Regions from separate parts of the Rhizobium sp. BK181 genome, predicted to be linked through region 1. Evidence: predicted binding sites of a transcription regulator. Region 1 holds the regulator's gene; each other region holds the start of a gene.
What was found. The regulator PhoB, encoded in region 1, activates phosphate uptake and scavenging genes when phosphate is short. The targets are predictions, from matches to a motif close to TGTCATNNANCTGTCAT.
Positions count from the first base shown of each region.

Region 2: FHT77_RS11485 (alkaline phosphatase) is a predicted target of PhoB. The motif match lies at 1,702-1,718, and genes of this name have one in related genera.
Region 3: FHT77_RS06400 (DUF1045 domain-containing protein) is a predicted target of PhoB. The motif match lies at 2,300-2,316, and genes of this name have one in related genera.
Region 4: FHT77_RS24905 (LTA synthase family protein) is a predicted target of PhoB. The motif match lies at 1,889-1,905, and genes of this name have one in related genera.

Region 1 covers NZ_JACHZA010000001.1:980,348-984,597, forward strand. The annotation lists gene FHT77_RS04985 (aspartate aminotransferase family protein) at 1-797, opposite strand, end outside; gene FHT77_RS04990 (GcrA family cell cycle regulator) at 1,226-1,759, shown strand; gene phoB (phosphate regulon transcriptional regulator PhoB) at 1,843-2,526, opposite strand; gene phoU (phosphate signaling complex protein PhoU) at 2,563-3,276, opposite strand; gene pstB (phosphate ABC transporter ATP-binding protein PstB) at 3,320-4,135, opposite strand; gene pstA (phosphate ABC transporter permease PstA) at 4,150-4,250, opposite strand, start outside.
Region 2 covers NZ_JACHZA010000003.1:323,132-327,381, reverse strand. The annotation lists gene FHT77_RS11485 (alkaline phosphatase) at 31-1,608, opposite strand; gene FHT77_RS11480 (iron ABC transporter permease) at 1,739-3,418, opposite strand; gene FHT77_RS11475 (ABC transporter substrate-binding protein) at 3,429-4,250, opposite strand, start outside.
Region 3 covers NZ_JACHZA010000001.1:1,273,344-1,277,593, forward strand. The annotation lists gene phnN (phosphonate metabolism protein/1,5-bisphosphokinase (PRPP-forming) PhnN) at 1-361, opposite strand, end outside; gene FHT77_RS06395 (alpha-D-ribose 1-methylphosphonate 5-triphosphate diphosphatase) at 358-1,497, opposite strand; gene FHT77_RS06400 (DUF1045 domain-containing protein) at 1,510-2,205, opposite strand; gene phnE (phosphonate ABC transporter, permease protein PhnE) at 2,338-3,678, opposite strand; gene phnE (phosphonate ABC transporter, permease protein PhnE) at 3,687-4,250, opposite strand, start outside.
Region 4 covers NZ_JACHZA010000015.1:115,499-119,748, forward strand. The annotation lists gene bluB (5,6-dimethylbenzimidazole synthase) at 1-633, opposite strand, end outside; cobalamin riboswitch at 673-855, opposite strand; gene FHT77_RS24900 (TolB family protein) at 881-1,714, opposite strand; gene FHT77_RS24905 (LTA synthase family protein) at 1,935-3,848, shown strand; gene FHT77_RS24910 (DUF1003 domain-containing protein) at 3,930-4,250, shown strand, end outside.

The DNA of each region.
Region 1 (4,250 bases):
TTCATGCCGGAAGCGGCCTCTGCCGTCGCAAGGCAGGCGCCAAGCGGGAAACCTCCGCCAATGCCCTTGGCAACTGCCATGATGTCGGGGGCGGCACCAGACCACTCATGGGCAAAAAGCTTGCCGGTGCGGCCCACGCCCGTTTGCACTTCGTCGAAGATCAGCAGCAGACCGTGCTCGTCGCACATTGCGCGGAGCGCCTTCAGAAACTCGTTGGTCGCCGGGCGAACGCCGCCTTCTCCCTGAATAGGCTCGATCAGGATAGCGGCCGTCTCGCTTGTAATGGCAGCGCGAACGGCATCGAGATCGCCGAAAGGAACCTGGTCGAAGCCGGGTGCCTTGGGACCGAAGCCTTCAAGATATTTCTCCTGGCCGCCGGCCGCGATTGTCGCCAGCGTACGGCCATGGAAGGCGCCTTCAAAGGTGATGATATGGAACCGCTCGGGATGGCCCTTCGAAAACTGATAGCGGCGTGCGGTCTTGATCGCACATTCCAAGGCTTCCGCGCCGGAGTTCGTGAAGAACACCTTGTCGGCGAATGTCGCCTCGGTCAGCCGCTTCGCGAGCGTCTCCTGACCGGGGATCTCATAGATATTGGAAAGGTGCCAGACCTTGTCTGCCTGCTCCTTCAACGCCCCCACCACGTGCGGATGGCCGTGACCGACAGAGGTGACAGCAACGCCCGCGCCGAAATCAAGATATCGCTCGCCCGTTTCGGTGATCAGCCACACGCCCTCGCCTCGCTCGAACCGCAGCGGGGCACGAGAGTAGGTATCGTAAAGCGCGGCTTCAGCCATGGCGCGATCTCCTGTCATTGATTACCAGTGGCCGGATTCCGGCTAAGGAAAGCAGGTCCGGAAAATTAAAAATGCCGCCTTTCGGCGGCGAGCAGCACTATTTACTTTTCGCACTGCGATGTCAACAAAACTGAGGCTTTGCAACATGCGTCAAGCAGCCATCTGAGGCCGCAGGACCTATCAACAACTAATGTTGCAGAAATGACTCTCCCGTCCAGCAAGTTGGGGAAAACTTGAAATTCGATTCGCCGGGATTCAACCGACTCTTGTCACAGAGTCAGCCTCACACTAGGTTAAAACTCAATTACTAGACTGCATGCGGCGGAACTAGTCACCAAAATCGAGCAAGCGTTTCTTGCCTCGGATACGTCCGGGGCAACGGTGAAGGATTCTGCCTACACCAACGCTAATAAGGCGGAGACAGGGGCATGAACTGGACAGACGAGCGCGTTGAAAAACTGAAGAAGCTTTGGTCCGAGGGCCTTAGCGCCAGCCAGATCGCAGCACAACTTGGCGGTGTAAGTCGCAATGCCGTCATCGGCAAAGTCCACCGTTTGAGTTTGCCCGGCCGAGCCAAGGCCGGAGGCTCGACGACAACTGTCAGAACGCCCAAGCGCACCACATCCGCGCCGCGCGCTCCGAACTATGCATCTCGCGTCACCACGCGCACCGTCACCCGCCAGCAGGGTGCGACGATGCTCAAGGAAGAGATCGAAATCGATGCTATCGAGCAAGTCAGCTTCCGCCCGGCCGCAAACGTGGTCGTTCCGATTTCCCGCCGCCTCGGCCTGACGGAACTGACCGAACGCACCTGCAAGTGGCCGGTCGGTGATCCGCTGAAGGACGACTTCCACTTCTGCGGCTGCGAATCTCCGGATAATTCCCCGTATTGCACGTACCACCAGCGTATGGCGTACCAGCCGGTCAACGAGCGCCGCAAGGCAGCCAACCGGGTCGCCTGACCCGGAAGCCGGATAAGGACACAAGAAAACGGGCCCTCGCGGGCCCGTTTTTCGTTGAAGCAGTATGGAGGTCGAGGGAAGCCTCAGGCTTCCATGGAGTATCCGGCACCACGCACGGTGCGGATGACGTCCTGCATGTTGGAGAAGTTCAGCGCCTTGCGCAGGCGGCCAACGTGCACGTCGACAGTACGCTCATCGACATAGATGTCGTGACCCCAAACGCCGTCGAGCAACTGCGAACGCGAGAAAACGCGCCCCGGTGACGCCATCAGGAACTCGAGGAGACGGAACTCGGTCGGGCCGAGGCGAACTTCGCGGCTCTTGCGATGAACGCGGTGCGTCTCGCGGTCGAGCTCGATGTCGCCGCACTTCAAGAGCGTCGAGAGTACCTCGGGCTTGGCACGACGCAGCATGGCCTTGACGCGGGCGACAAGCTCCGGCGTCGAGAACGGTTTGACGACGTAGTCATCGGCGCCGGTGGAGAGGCCGCGAACGCGTTCGCTTTCCTCGCCGCGCGCTGTCAGCATGATGATCGGCAGGCGCTCGGTTTCCGGCCGCATGCGCAGGCGGCGGCAGAGTTCGATGCCCGACACGCCCGGGAGCATCCAATCGAGGATCAGCAGGTCCGGCGTGCGTTCCTGCAGCCGGATCTCGGCCTCGTCGCCGCGCAGGATGGTATCGACCTCGAAGCCTTCAGCTTCAAGGTTATAGCGAAGAAGCACGCTCAGCGCTTCTTCATCTTCAACGACAGCTACTTTGGGTATCATTCGTTTCGGTCTCCTGGGGGCACGGTCGCGGAACGATTATTCCGTGACGGCGCCGACGGTGTTGGCGGTATCGTCCTTCGGACGTTCGCCTTCCGGCTGGGCACCGGTGGCCATGTAATAGATGGTTTCGGCAATGTTGGTCGCGTGGTCGCCGATACGCTCGATGTTCTTGGCGCAGAACAGAAGATGCGTGCAGCTGGTGATGTTGCGCGGATCTTCCATCATGTAGGTGAGCATCTCGCGAAACAGCGAGGTATACATCGCGTCGATTTCCTCGTCGCGTTCGCGGATCGACTTTGCCTTGTCGGCGGCCCGGCTCGTGTAGACGTCGAGCACTTCCTTGAGCTGGACGAGTGCCAGTTCGGAGAGATGCTCGAGGCCGCGAGCGAGCCTGCGCGGCACGCCGGCGCTCTGGACGGCAATGACGCGCTTGGCGGTGTTCTTGCCAAGATCGCCGACGCGCTCGAGGTCAGCCGCAATGCGGATCGAGCCCATGATTTCGCGAAGATCGGCGGCCATCGGCTGGCGGCGGGCGATCGTAACGATCGCCTTGTCACCAACCTCGCGTTCGGCGTGATCGAGGATCACGTCGTCGGAGATGACCTTCTGGGCCAGAGCCGTGTCGCCGTTGACGAGGGCGCGAACCGCATCCGAGACCATCTGCTCGGCCAGGCCGCCCATTTCCGAGATACGGCGGGACAGGAACTTCAGATCGTCGTCGTAGGCAGAAAAGATATGTGTCGATGCCATAGGGCTCATCCTTGAATATGGTGAGGGTTACCGACGCCGGCGATCAACCGAAGCGACCCATGATGTAGTCCTGGGTGCGCGGGTCGTCCGGGTTGGTGAACATCTTGTCGGTGTCGTTCTCCTCGACGAGATTGCCGAGGTGGAACATCGCCGTGCGCTGCGAAACGCGGGCGGCCTGCTGCATCGAGTGCGTCACGATGACGATCGTGTAGTTTTCGCGAAGCTCGTGGATCAGCTCCTCGACCTTTGCCGTGGCGATCGGATCGAGAGCCGAGCACGGCTCGTCCATCAGGATCACTTCCGGGCTGACGGCAACGGCGCGGGCGATGCAGAGACGTTGCTGCTGACCACCGGAAAGGCCGGTGCCGGCTTCATGAACGCGATCCTTCACCTCGTTCCACAGACCGGCGCGCTGCAGGCTGACCTCGACGATCTGGTCCATGTCGGCCTTCGACTTGGCAAGACCATGGATGCGCGGGCCGTAGGCGACGTTCTCATAGATCGTCTTCGGGAACGGGTTCGGCTTCTGGAACACCATGCCGACGCGAGCGCGGAGTTCCACGACATCGATATCCGGATCGTAGATATCGTCACCATCGAGCGTGATCTTGCCGGTAACCCGGCAACCATCGATCGTGTCGTTCATGCGGTTCAGGCTGCGCAGGAAGGTGGACTTGCCGCAACCGGACGGGCCGATCAATGCTGTCACCGTGTTTTCGCGAATGTTTAGCTTCACATCGAAAAGCGCACGCTTTTCGCCGTAGTAAACCGAGACGTCCTGGCCGATCATCTTATAGGGAACGGTATTCATCTTCTGATCCAGCGCCTTCTCAACTGCTGCTTCCGTCAACATGTTCATAATGTCTACTCCGTTTACCAGCGGCGCTCAAAGCGACGACGCAAGAGAATGGCTCCGAAGTTCATGACGACCAGGAACAGGAGCAGGACGATGATGGCACCCGATGTGCGCTCGA
Region 2 (4,250 bases), on a different contig from region 1:
GGAGGCCGGATTGCCTGCCATGCACGGACGTCAACTCGATATCTGCGGATCGAGCGTCGTCCGCCACAGCTCGGTATCGTTCCGATCCATTAGCCGCACAGTCAGTTGCTCGGTCTGTCCGTCGATGTCGACAAGCCCGAAGAACTGCATGCCTGCTGACGGCGGCAGGTTCTGCTCAGCACCACCGGGTGCGGCCTTCATGAACTTCACCTGCGGCCCGAAGGTCATGTCGAGCTCCTGCGGACCATAGGTTCCGGAATGCAAAGGACCCGCCACGAACTCCCAGAACGGCAGGAACTCGCGGAACTTGGCCTTGCCGGGATCGTAGTAGTGCGCAGCCGTGTAATGCACATCGGCCGTCAGCCAGATCATGTTCGTTATGCCTGCGTCGCGGATGAAGCGCAGGAGATCGGCGAACTCCAGCTCGCGTCCAACAGGGGCGCCATTATCACCGTTGGAGATCGACTCGCTGCCCGTTCGATGGCCGTAATCGTCCCAGATTACCAGCCCGATCGGCAGATCGCAGGCGATCACCTTCCAGGTCGCCGTCGAGCGCACCAGTTCACGCTTCAGCCACGCCACCTGCCGCTCGCCCAGAAGCCGCGACTCCGACGCGGGTTCGGCATCGAGCCCATGACTGTTCGGGCCACGATAGGACCGTAAATCGATGAAGAAGACTTCGAGCAGCGGGCCGTAAGACACCTTGCGATAGATGCGTCCGGGCTCGTCGGCCACGTAGCGGATCGGCGTCATCTCGTGAAAGGCACGGCTGGCGCGGGCCGCAAGCATGGCGATCGACTTTTCCTTGTAGCGATCGTCGTCGCGAAGATCGGTCGAGGGCGACCAGTTGTTCAGCACCTCGTGATCGTCCCATTGATAGAAGACAGGACAGACCGCGTTAAACGCCTTCACGTGGTCGTCGAGCAGATTATAGGCCCACTGGCCACGAAACTGGTCGAGCGTCTGCGCAATGTCGCGCTTTGCCTCGGTGACTACACGGTTCTTCCAGACACTACCGTCTCGCAGCCTGACCTCATCGGCAACAGGATTGTCGGCATAAATCGTGTCGCCGGAGTGGATCATGAAATCCGGCCGATGGTAGGCGATCGTCGAATAGGTTCGCATCCCCTCGTCATCGATGCCCCAACCCTGACCGGCTGTATCGCCAGACCACGCGAAACGGATGCTGCGCTTAGCTGTCGGTGCCGTGCGAAACTGCCCATGAATGGGCTCCGACAGATCGTTGATGTCCTGCAGGTCGGCCGCCCGGAAGCGATAGAAGATCTCTTGATCGGGTGGGAGATCCTGGAGCAGCAGCTTTCCGGCAAGATTCGTATCTGGCGTCACGTCTATCGGCGCGACGCGCACCGCATTAGCGAACCGGTCGCTCGTCGAATATTCGACATGCAGCCGTGCCGGCCGGTTCACCTGCGCCCAGACCATACCCGAATTCGCATCGACATCGCCGGATTGCACGCCTGAGGTAAAGACCGGGCGACTGGACGAGCCGCGCGCGTAATAGGGCATCGCCAGCCCCGCCAGTGTAAATCCACCAACGGCGCCCATGGATGAGAGGAAGCGGCGGCGGGTCGTTTCAGTCAATGTCATGCCAAGGTCTATCCGGCTAAACGGTAGGGCCGAACCTATGGCGGCTGTCATGTCATTCGCTTGAAGGCGACATGACGGTTTTTCGAAACTTCAGCGACAGTTTTGTTACGGGAGCGCCGCTGGCAAGGCGCTATTCCGCCACCAAACCGCTGCGGCGAAACAGCGTCAGCAGCAGAAGTGGCAACAGCGTCGTGATGAGGATGGCGATGAAGGCCATCGCCATGCCGAGGCCAATCGACCCCTGCTCGAACTGCCGCCAGATGAAGGTGGCGATCGTCTGCATGCCGACAGGTGCGACGACGACCGAGGCCACCAGTTCGCGCGACGCAAGCGCAAAGACCAACAGCATTGCGGAAGCGAGGCTCGGAAAGACGAGCGGCAGGAGGATGCGGCGGAACGCAGTCACTCCGCTTGCACCAAAGACCCGAGCCGCGGCTTCCAGGCTGTCTCCGATCTGCTGGAATGCCGCCGTCGTGTAACGCACGGGCTGCGGCAGCAGGATGCAGCAATAGGCGAGAAGCAGGATAAATGCCGTGTTGTAGGGGGTCGCTGGCAGCCAGGGCATGTTCCAGGCAAGGATCAGGCCGACGGCAACGACGATGCCAGGCAGCGCATTCGGCAGGATCGTCATCGTGTCGATCGCCACGCGTCCGCGGATCTTCGTCTTGACCACCGTATAGGCGGCCAGCACGCCGATGAGGCCGGTAATCAACGCCGTACCGATGCCGAGCGAGAAGCTGTTGAGAAGCGCCCCCAGCGCACCGGCGCTATTGTTGAAGACGGACAGGAAGTTCTCGGCACTGATATTGTCGAGCGCCAGACCACCGGAGATCGTCCGCGACAGCGCCGTCAACAGGATCGAGAGCAACGGCACGCCCGTCGCCAGGAACGCGACGACGGCAAAGGCGATCATCACGGGAACCTTCATCGCCCCCAGCGGCCGCTTGTCCTTGGCAGCTGGTTTGCCGCCCACCGTCTGGTAGGAGCGCCGGGCGAGGATCCATCGCTGCAGCAGGAATGTCAGCAGAGACATGACGACAAGCAGGATCGACAGGATCGCCGCTCCCGGCAGATCGATCGGCCAATCCGAGATCCGCAGGTCGATGCCGGTCACCAGCACCTGGAAGCCGGCGCGGCGACCCAACGCTGCCGGCGTGCCGTATTCCTCGATCGCTGCGGCAAAGACCAGCATCAGGCTGGCAACGAGACCGGGCGCCGACAGCGGCAGCGTGATCCGAAAGAAGGCCCGCGCCGGCGATGCGCCGAAGACGCGACCGACGTCCGCATAACGCGCACCAACAGCCTCGACCGTGCGCGATACGGCGAAATAGACCACCGGAAAAGTGTTGAAGGCCATGACCATGGTCATGCCGAACAGTGAGAAGAGAAAGGGTGCGAGGTTGAATCCCGCGATCTGCTGAAGATAGCCGCGCGGTTGCAGCGTCATGATCCAGCCGAGTGTAGCGATGTAAGGCGGGATCATGAACGGAACGAGCAGCAGCACATCCCACAGCGGCGCAAGCGGAATGCGGTAGAGTGCTCGAAACACGCCGAGCGGCACCGCCACCAGCGCCGAGGCCAGCACCACGCAACTGCCGAGCAGAATGGTGTTCCCGGCCATGCCAACAAGCGCGCTATCGAAAAGCGTCGCAACAAGCGAGGAGAAAGGGCCCGCGAACGAGCCCTGTCCGATGTTGGGGAAGATGCCCTGAAGCACCACGGCGATGAATGGAACGCCGACGATAATGGTCAACCCCGCGATCGCCAGCCAGGCGGCCGGCGCAGCGCCGCTACTATCGTTCGTCCTCATCGCCCTGCCCTTACTTGCCGCCGAACGTGTCGGTGACCTGCTTCAGCGTTTCCTTCCGCTTGCCGTAAACAGCAACGGTGTCGTACTTCAGCAGCTTCAGATCGCTGATCAGCGGACGGTTTGCCGGAATGTCGCTACGGGCCGGCATCAGCATCTGGTCGGCAACGAGCTTCTGGCCTTCGTCGGAGAGCATGTAGTCGATGAACTTCTTCGCCTCATCCTGGTTCTTCGACCAGTTGAGGATCATGGCAGGACGCGGCGCGATGACAGTGCCGGATTCCGGGAAGATCACATCGATGTTCTCGCCCTTTTCCTTGGCATTGAGGGTGATGTAATCGACGGCGCCGAAGACGGCAGCCTTCGCACCCTGCAGAACCGGGTTCAGAGCCTCGGCATTGGCGCCCGCGATGATCGCGCCATTGTCCTTCAGGTCCTTGAAGAGCTTGAAGTCATCCTGACCGGCAAGCGCCGCCGTCAGCTCGAAGGACGAGCCGGATTGCGCCGGGTCCGGAATGTTGACGAGGTCCTTGTATTCTGGCTTCGTCAAGTCGGCCCATTCAGCGGGCTTTGGCGTGCCGCTCTTGGTGTTCCAGGCGATGCCGAGCGCCGAGATCCCCTGGGCAACGGCCGTGTCGGTCTTCAGGAAATCAGGAACCTTAGCGGCGTTCGGGCTGGTGTAGGACACGAGCCAGCCGCGCTTGGCGAAGTCGGTCGCCGTATCCCAGGAAGCCGAAATGAGGACGTCGACAACCGGGTTCGAGGCTTCCGCTTCGATACGGGCCATGACCTTGCCGGTCGTTGCCTGGAAGACGTTGACCTTGACGCCCGTCTG
Region 3 (4,250 bases), 290 kb from region 1:
TGAAGTGGTGGAGCGCCGAACGCGAACCGTTGGCAATAACCAGATTCCCTTGTGCGAGCGCGACCGACACCTCAGCCGGAATGCCATATTTCAAGCCGTGCGCTTCCCACCAGACCGCGAAGTTTCCGGCCTGCTCCATCGACGCGAAACCCTGGGCCGACACGGCGAGATGCTGCTCGCCGCCGGCATGGGTGTGGCGGGTGATGACACGGCGGACAAAATGCACATCCGGGCGGCCCTGGAAGTGCTTGGCGGCGAGCGCCATCAGCGTGTCCTTGCCGGCACCGCTCGGGCCGACGACGACCACCATGATGCCGCGCTCCGTTCCCGGAACAATGTGAGGTTCGTGCGAGGGCATCATGCGACTCGGCGTCCTTCGCGCCACACGGAGCGAGTGACCGGAACGCCGTGGTCCCGGTAGACCCGCACGAGGTCAGCGCGCAGGCTGGGCGCGATCCGGCCACGGTCGTTGAGGTTGACGGTGCGCGCCGGCGTCGACGTAACCATGGCGATTGCCTGCGGCAGCGAAATGCTCTCGACGTCGTCGGCCAGGATGAACGGCGCGTAGAGCAGGCTGAGTGGCACGTAATCCGACGACAACACGTCCAGCACGCCCCGCTCCGCAAGGTCGCGGGCCGCGATGTTGCCGGAGTGGGACTTGCCACGCACCACGTTGGGGGCGCCCATCAGCACGCTCATGCCATGGCCATGCGAGGCCTTGGCGGCGTCGAAGCTGGTCGGGAACTCGGCCAGGCGAACGCCATTTTCGATTGCTTCATCGACATGGGAGAGGGTGGCGTCGTCGTGGCTGGCAACGGTGATGCCGCGCTCGGCGCAGACCTTGGAAATGGCCGTGCGGTGCGGCGTGGAATTGCGCTCGGATTCGGACACGCGGCGATCGACGAACTTGGCGAACTCGGCGTCGGAGAGGCCACGCTTCTTCTGGTAGTAGAAGATATACTGGTCCATCGTCTGGAACTGGCGCTGGCCGGGCGCGTGGTCCATCAACGAAACGAGGCGAACGTAGGGATCGTTTTCGAAATCGGCGAAGTGCTGCAGCACGTTGTCGGCCGAAACCTCGCAACGCAGGTGGATCAGGTGCTCGGCGCGCAAGCGGCCTTCCTGCTCTGCCTTCTGGATCGCATCGGCCATCTCGCGCATTTCGCCATGCTCGAAGCCGCCGTCCTCGTCAGCGCCCATGCGCAGGCAATCGAAGACCGTGGTGATGCCCGAGGTAACGATCTGGGCGTCGTGCGCCTGGATTGCCGCCGTCTTGTGCCAGCGTAGGCCGGGGCGCGGCGAATAGTGGCCCTCAAGATGGTCGGTATGCAGTTCGACGAGGCCGGGGATCAGGTAGTCACCCTCGAAATCCTCGCCAACATGTGAGCTGCCTGTCGAGATGTCGGCGATCTTGCCATCGCGGATGAGGACCGATCCGTTGACGATCTCGTCTTCGAGGACGATACGCGCATTGGAAAAGACGGTTTCTTTGCTCATGGATCAGGTCTTTCAGCTTTCGGCGCCGGCAAGCGGCCACCAGGAATGAACTTTGAACGGGGCGCCGCGCGCCTCCTCGACGAATACGGCCAGGCCGGAGATTGCCAACGGCCGGCCCGTGAAGGCCGAAAATCGCTCGGCCAGGATTCCCTTCATCACGCCGGATCGCTCCGGGGGCACCTTGCCGGTCAGCGTCATATGGAAGCCGAAGTCATCCATGACGTAGGGATAGCCCCAGCGCAGCAGATTGGCCCTCTGGCTTTCCGTCAGCTCCTCCGGCTTGCGACGCGCGACATCGGCCTCCGATAGCGCGGCGCGGAACGGTTCGAAGGACTTTACCACCTTCGCGGCAAAATCCTGAAGCGGCGGATGCAGGAAACCGGGGATCAGCGCGAAAAAGCGGCCGAGCTGGCCGAGCACCAGTTCCGGAATCTCGAAAGCAGGCGTGCGAGCGGCAAAATCCTCGACAACCGGGATCAGGTCCTTCTCGGTCACCGATGCCGCCAGGCTGAACGGCGCCTTGATCGTCGCATGGAAGCCGTAACGCCGCGGATCGGCGGTCAGCTCGAACTGCTCGCCGGCCGGCATATCCGGATATTCGGGAGCCGGGTAAGTTTCGCCGGTGAAGGCATCGCGGCCAAGCCAGAGCGAAGCCGTGCCGTTCAAAGGATGATCCTTCGGTGGCGTGAAATAGAGTGCGTAGCGCAAGACGCGTATCCTGGGAAATCGTTCCGAAAGCGGGCCGCAGTCTGCCGCGATTTGCGCGGCAACTGCAAGGCCGGTTTCCGGCTAAAAGATTTCCGTGACAGAATGATGATGGCCGAGGCCGATCCTCATTTTTTAATGTGTCTTCGTGCCCATCAGCCGGTGACGCAGGGCGTTCGAAGCCATGTCGAACATGAACACCACCATCAGGATCAACAGAACCATGTAGGCGACGTTTTCCCAGTTGGCGTTGGTGCGCATCGATTCCCAGAGCTTGAGGCCGATACCGCCTGCGCCGACGGCACCGATGATCGTCGCACCGCGGACGTTCGATTCCCATTGGTAGAGCGTCTGGCTGACGAAAACCGGAACGATCTGCGGGATGATGCCGTAGCGATGCGTGAGCGTCGTCGAGGCGCCGGTGGACCTGATGCCTTCGCGCGGCTTGTTATCGATGTTCTCGAGGCCTTCGGAATAGAGCTTCCCGAGCGTACCGGTCTCCGTGAGGAAGATCGCACCGGAGCCAGCCAGCGGTCCAGGACCGAAGGCGCGGGTCAGGAACAGCGCCCAGATCAGCATGTCGACCGAGCGCAGGAAGTCGAAGGAGCGCTTCAGGACCTGATTCAACAGCCTGTTCGGCGTGATGTTGCGCGCAGCCAGGAACGCCAGCGGGAAGGCTGCCAGCGCACCAAGCAAGGTGCCGAGGAAGGCCATGACAATCGTCTGGAAGAGCTTGGTCCAGACGTCGCCGTGCTGCCAGGCGCTGTTGTGCCAGATATTATCGAAAGCGAGCGACAGGTTGGATTGACCGGGCTTCAGTTCCGGACCCGAAACGATCAGCCCCAACACCTTACCTGCCGGCTTGTCGAAGAAGGGGGACTGGGTGTCGAAGACGAAATTCGCCCAGCCGAGGAAGCGCTTGCGGATCTTTACGCGGTCGGCGGAGATGCTGACGTCGCCGGCAAAGCCGAGATCGGCAAGAACGTTGTCGTCATAGACTGTCATCCAGCTCGGGACGGGGCCCACGACCTTCGGCGCACCGCTCGACAGTTCGACCGGGACAGCGATGCCGTGGGCCGTGACGACGGCTTCGGTCTTCGAAACCGTGACCGTGCGGCTCTCGCCACTCACCGAAACCGAGACGCTGCCATCCGGGTTGTTGACCACCCAATCGGGATGCGGGTTGTCGCCCAGCGGCGAGAAGCGCGGATACTTGACGGTGATGCCGGTATCGCCGATGCGGAATTCCGGCTGGACGTCGTAGCTCACCCACTGGCTGAGATAGAGGCCGACACGTTCCCAATGCGCTTCGGCCAGCAGCTTCGGCAAGTCGAAGAACCAGGTGGCGTAGACGCCGTAGAGCAGCGTCGCGATGACGATCATCAGGCCGCCGAACCGCTGACGGAAGGAACGTTTGAAGTAGTCCGGATAGCGGAGTTCGATTTCATGCATCCGGTTGGCGTCGATCACCGTCATGGCGGACCTCAATGCTGCAGAAGGAAGGCATGCTCGCCGACGAGGCGGCGGCGCAGCCATGCGGAGAACTGGTCAACCGCGACGATGGTGATGAAGAGCAACAGAACCAGGGCCACGGTCTTGGCACCGAAACCGCGCGAGATGGAAAGCTTCAGCTCCTCGCCGATACCGCCGCCGCCGACGGCGCCGATGATGGTGGAGGCGCGGACGTTCACCTCAAGCCGAAGCAGCGCATAGGACATGAAGTTCGGCAGAACCTGCGGCAGCGCGGCAAAGCGGACGCGCTCGGCCCAGCTGGCGCCAACGGCCTTCATGCCCTCATCCGGCTTCATGTCGATGTTTTCGACCACTTCGTAGAAGAGCTTGCCGAGCGCGCCGATCGTGTGGAGGCTGACGGCGATGATGGCGGCGACCGGACCGATCGAGAGAATGGCGGCAAAGAGGCCGGCGATAACGATCTCGGGAAAAGCGCGCAGGAATTCCATGAGGCGCTTGACGACGATGCGCAGCGGCGAAGAGGGCGACAGGTTGCGGGCTGCGAGGAAGCTCAGCGGCATCGCGAAGACGACGCC
Region 4 (4,250 bases), on a different contig from region 1:
CTGACGCCAACCTTTGGCCGCCAGCTCCGGCTGGTCATAAAGCTGATCGACATACCCGACGCAGAGCCAGGCAACGATCTCGACGCGATCCGGCACACCGAGGATTTGCTTGATATCGGACTCGTGAAAAATGCTCACCCAACCAACCCCGATACCTTCGGCTCGGGCAGCCAGCCACAAATTCTGCACGGCGCACACCGTCGAATAGGAATCCATCCGCCGATTGTGCGTTCGACCAAGAACGACATCGCCGCAGCGATCCGGATCGCAGGTCACACAGATGCTGAGTGGCGCGGTTCGGATGCCTTCAAGCTTCAGCGACAGGTAGAGCTGCTGCCGCTCGCCCTCAAACATCTCGGCCGCCTCGCGATTGGCGCGATCGAAGGCTTGCCATACTGCCTCTTTCACCTGCTGATCGCGCACCAGGACGAAATTCCAAGGCTGCATGAACCCAACCGACGGCGCGTGGTGCGCGGCGGTCAAGAGCCTGCGGACAACGTCGTCCGGTATCGGATCCGGGAGAAACTCCGAACGGACATCGCGACGCGTCGAGATCGCACGATAAACGGCGTCACGTTCCTCGGTCGAAAAGGCTGCGGCTCCCGACAGGGAGCCTGAATGGTCTGGTCGCATCGTCAATCCCCAACAATACAACCGCCCGCCGTCCACGCAGGTCAGTCTATGATGTCGGGCCGGTCTTCTGACTTGGCATCATCCGACTGCCGCGCCTTCCCGGTGCTGGACCAGTGGCTTGATGCGGCAGACGTCAGCCTTACAGCGTTGGGCACGTTCCGGTCTCTCACCGAATTCCCGATTCTCCCACCTGAGGCAGGCACCCGACGGAAGTTCTATGCCGGCAAAACTCGCTCGACGCAATCCTTCACGCAGAGACGGGATAGTAACGCACATAGGCGAACTCATCGCCTGACGGCGACCAGTTGGGCACGTTGATCGTTCCCTGTCCGCCGAAAAGATCGAAGAGCGTCGTCAGGTTTCCACCGTCCATGTCCATCAGCCGCAGGCGAACATCGAGATCACGCGGATGGTCGAAGACATCAGGATCATAGGAAAGGATCAGAACCTTGTCATTATTGGGCGATGGATGAGCAAACCAGTTCCCGTAATTGTCACTGGTGATCTGCTCGAGCCCGGTCCCGTCGGGATGGATCCGCCAGATCTGCATGAGGCCGGTGCGGCTGGAATTGAAATAGATCCATTGGCCGTCCGCCGAATAGTCCGGCCCGTCATTGCGTCCTTCGCCGTGTGTCAGCCGCTTTTCTTCGCCGCCTGCCACAGAGATCGTGTAGATATCGAACAGGTCGTTGCGGATGCCGCAATAGGCGAGTTCTTTTCCGTCGGGCGACCAGCCGTGCCAATAGGACGGCTGATTTTGCGTCACAAGTCGCGGCGTCCCGCCTTCGGCCGGAAGCACATAGATCGTCGACTTCCCGAATTCCGTCTTATCGGAGATGACGATCTCACGGCCGTCAGGCGAGATGCCATGATCATTGTTGCAGGTCCTGGCAAAGCCAGTATCCACCTCAGCGACCTTGCCCGAACCGTCTAGCGCCAGCCGGTAAAGAAGCCCGTCGCCATTCAGCAGAAGATAGCTTCCGTCCGGCGAAAAGTTCGGCGCTTCCACCAATTGCGCGGTCTGCCAGACCACGCGCGCCTCGCCCGTTCTGACATTATAGATCTCGACGGAACTTCTCAATCTAAATCCTCCTGACATCGATTCCCCTGACCTACGATGCCTCGCCACCGAGCACAAGTCGACGCGGGGTAGCGATGGGTGTCGGGCACACGGCCCTCGGCCCTTATCCACCAATCACAAATGCTGGAAACCTAACGGTTCATCTAGCGTTCATGACGAAGGTGTGACAGTTCAGTGAAGCTTTTATGACGTTGGAGTTTTTCAGTTGATCGCGTTGGTAATGAGGTCCGCAGCGGCAACGCGGGTTGCGTCGCTTTCCACCGGTGTCCGGGGAAGCGCACAGTCGCCGGCTATACGGACGGCCCTGGCCATCAGCCTTTCCGCTCTCATTGCCGTTTTCGCCACCGTAGCGGTTGAAATTATTGCGCGCGATGGGCTGGCCGACGTTGGGGAATTCCTGACGTCGCCGGCACGTCCCGGTATCACCACCGTCGCGATGCTGACCGTCCTGATGCTCTCTCTGGATGCAGCCCTGGGAAGGCGATTCATTTCGGCATTGATCGTTCTGCCGGTGGTTATCGTCCCGGCTATCGTCTCCAACCAAAAGCAGCACTACCTTTCGGATCCTCTTTATCCGTCAGACGTCCTCTTCGGACGGCAGATCATGGAATTGCTGCCGGTGATGGTGCGCGACCGACCGTGGACCGCCGTCGCCATGCTCGTTGGCATCATTCTTTCCGTTGCCGCGATTGCCGCGCTCTGGCATTTCGCCTGGCGCCACTTTCCGCGGCTTTCGAAGACCACTCGCCTGCGTCACCTCTGCATCGGCCTGCCTGTCGTCGCCGCCTTCGGCACGCTGATGGACTATTCCAAATACTCCTACATACGCGACCGTCTTCAGGTCGTTCCGATGATGTGGGACCAGAAGGAAAACTACCGCAGCAACGGCTTCATCCTGGCCTTCATCTTCAATATTCCGATGGCCGACGTGGCAGCGCCAGCCGGCTTCGGTGCACAGGCGCTCGATGCCATTCCCGGCCGTAACTACGGTTACCTCAGCGGCCCGCGCGAAAAGCCCGACGTGATCATGCTGATGAGCGAATCCTTCTGGGATCCGACCAGGTTGAGGAACATCAGCATGTCGCCCGATCCCATGCCGAACATCCGCGCCGCGCAGTCGGGTTACGTCTTCTCGCCCGAGTTCGGGGGGATGACGGCCAACGTCGAATTCGAAGCGCTGACGGGATTCTCGAATGCCTTCCTGCCCTACGGCAGCATCCCGTATCAGCAGTATATTAGAGGCAACCTTCCTTCGCTTGCGACGTTCTTCCGCGGCGAAGGCTATGCTGCCCGTTCGCTGCACCCCTTCAGCGGCTGGTTCTGGAACCGCAACGAAGTCTACAAGGATTTCGGCTTCGAGCAGTTCCGCTCGGAAGAAACCCTGCCGCCGATGGAGAAAAGGGGCATCTTCGCTTCGGACGAGTCCCTCATGAAGGAGATCATCAACGAAGCCGACGGCCTTGATCGCCCGTTCTTTTTCTTCGGGGTCACTCTTCAGGGACACGGCCCTTACGAGCCGAACCGCTATGCGCACAACAGCATCGACATACAGGGCAACCTGAACGACGCGGACCGGGCGACGCTCGCCACCTACACACAGGGGATCAAGGAAGCCGACGATAGCCTCAAGATGCTGATGGATTGGGCTAAGAAGCGCGACCGTGAAACAATCATCGTGCTCTGGGGCGACCACTTGCCTCCGCTCGGCAACGTCTACATGGCGACGGGCTACATGCCGGATCAGGTTGCGACCCGCAAGGCATCGGTCAGCGTCATGAAACAGGAGCACGAGACCCCGCTCGTGATCTGGTCGAACAAGAAGGGCAGCAAGAAGGATGTCGGCACTATCAGCCCGTCACTGCTTCCCTATCATCTTCTGAAGTTCGCCGGCTTCGAGCATCCCTACTATACGGGCTTCCTCGGTCGCGTGCAGAAAAAGTACAGCGTCATCGACCGCTATCAGCTCATTGCGCGCGACAATACGCCGTCGCCCGATTGGGTGTTGAAACCAAAAAACCTCGATCCTCTCGTGCGGGACTATCGATACCTCCAGCACGACATCATGTTCGGCAAGGCCGAGACCCTTGATCGCTTCTTCCCACAGCATGCCTGGCTCTATGCGCAAGGCACGTAAAAGAGCGACAGAAGTCCACATTGCAATTTGAAAACATTGGGGAATACTGGCGCCCGAGCGATCTAGCATTCGGAGTCAGCCATGCATAATCTATCGGACTTCATCCACCATCACTTCGACAAGTCGGCCGACGAACTCGGCGAGATCGAGAAGCGCGTCCTCGCAAAGGCCCATGAGCGCAAGATAATCTCGACGGATATCAATGCGGCTCTGCGGGCCGAATCATCTGTCGGCGAACGCCTGGCGGATTCGATCGCCCGCGTTGGCGGCTCCTGGTACTTCATTGTTACGTTCCTGCTTTTTCTGGTCTTCTGGTGCGTCGTGAACACCATCGTGCTGCTCACACGCGCTTTCGATCCTTATCCTTTCATCTTCCTCAATCTTGTGCTGTCGATGCTTGCC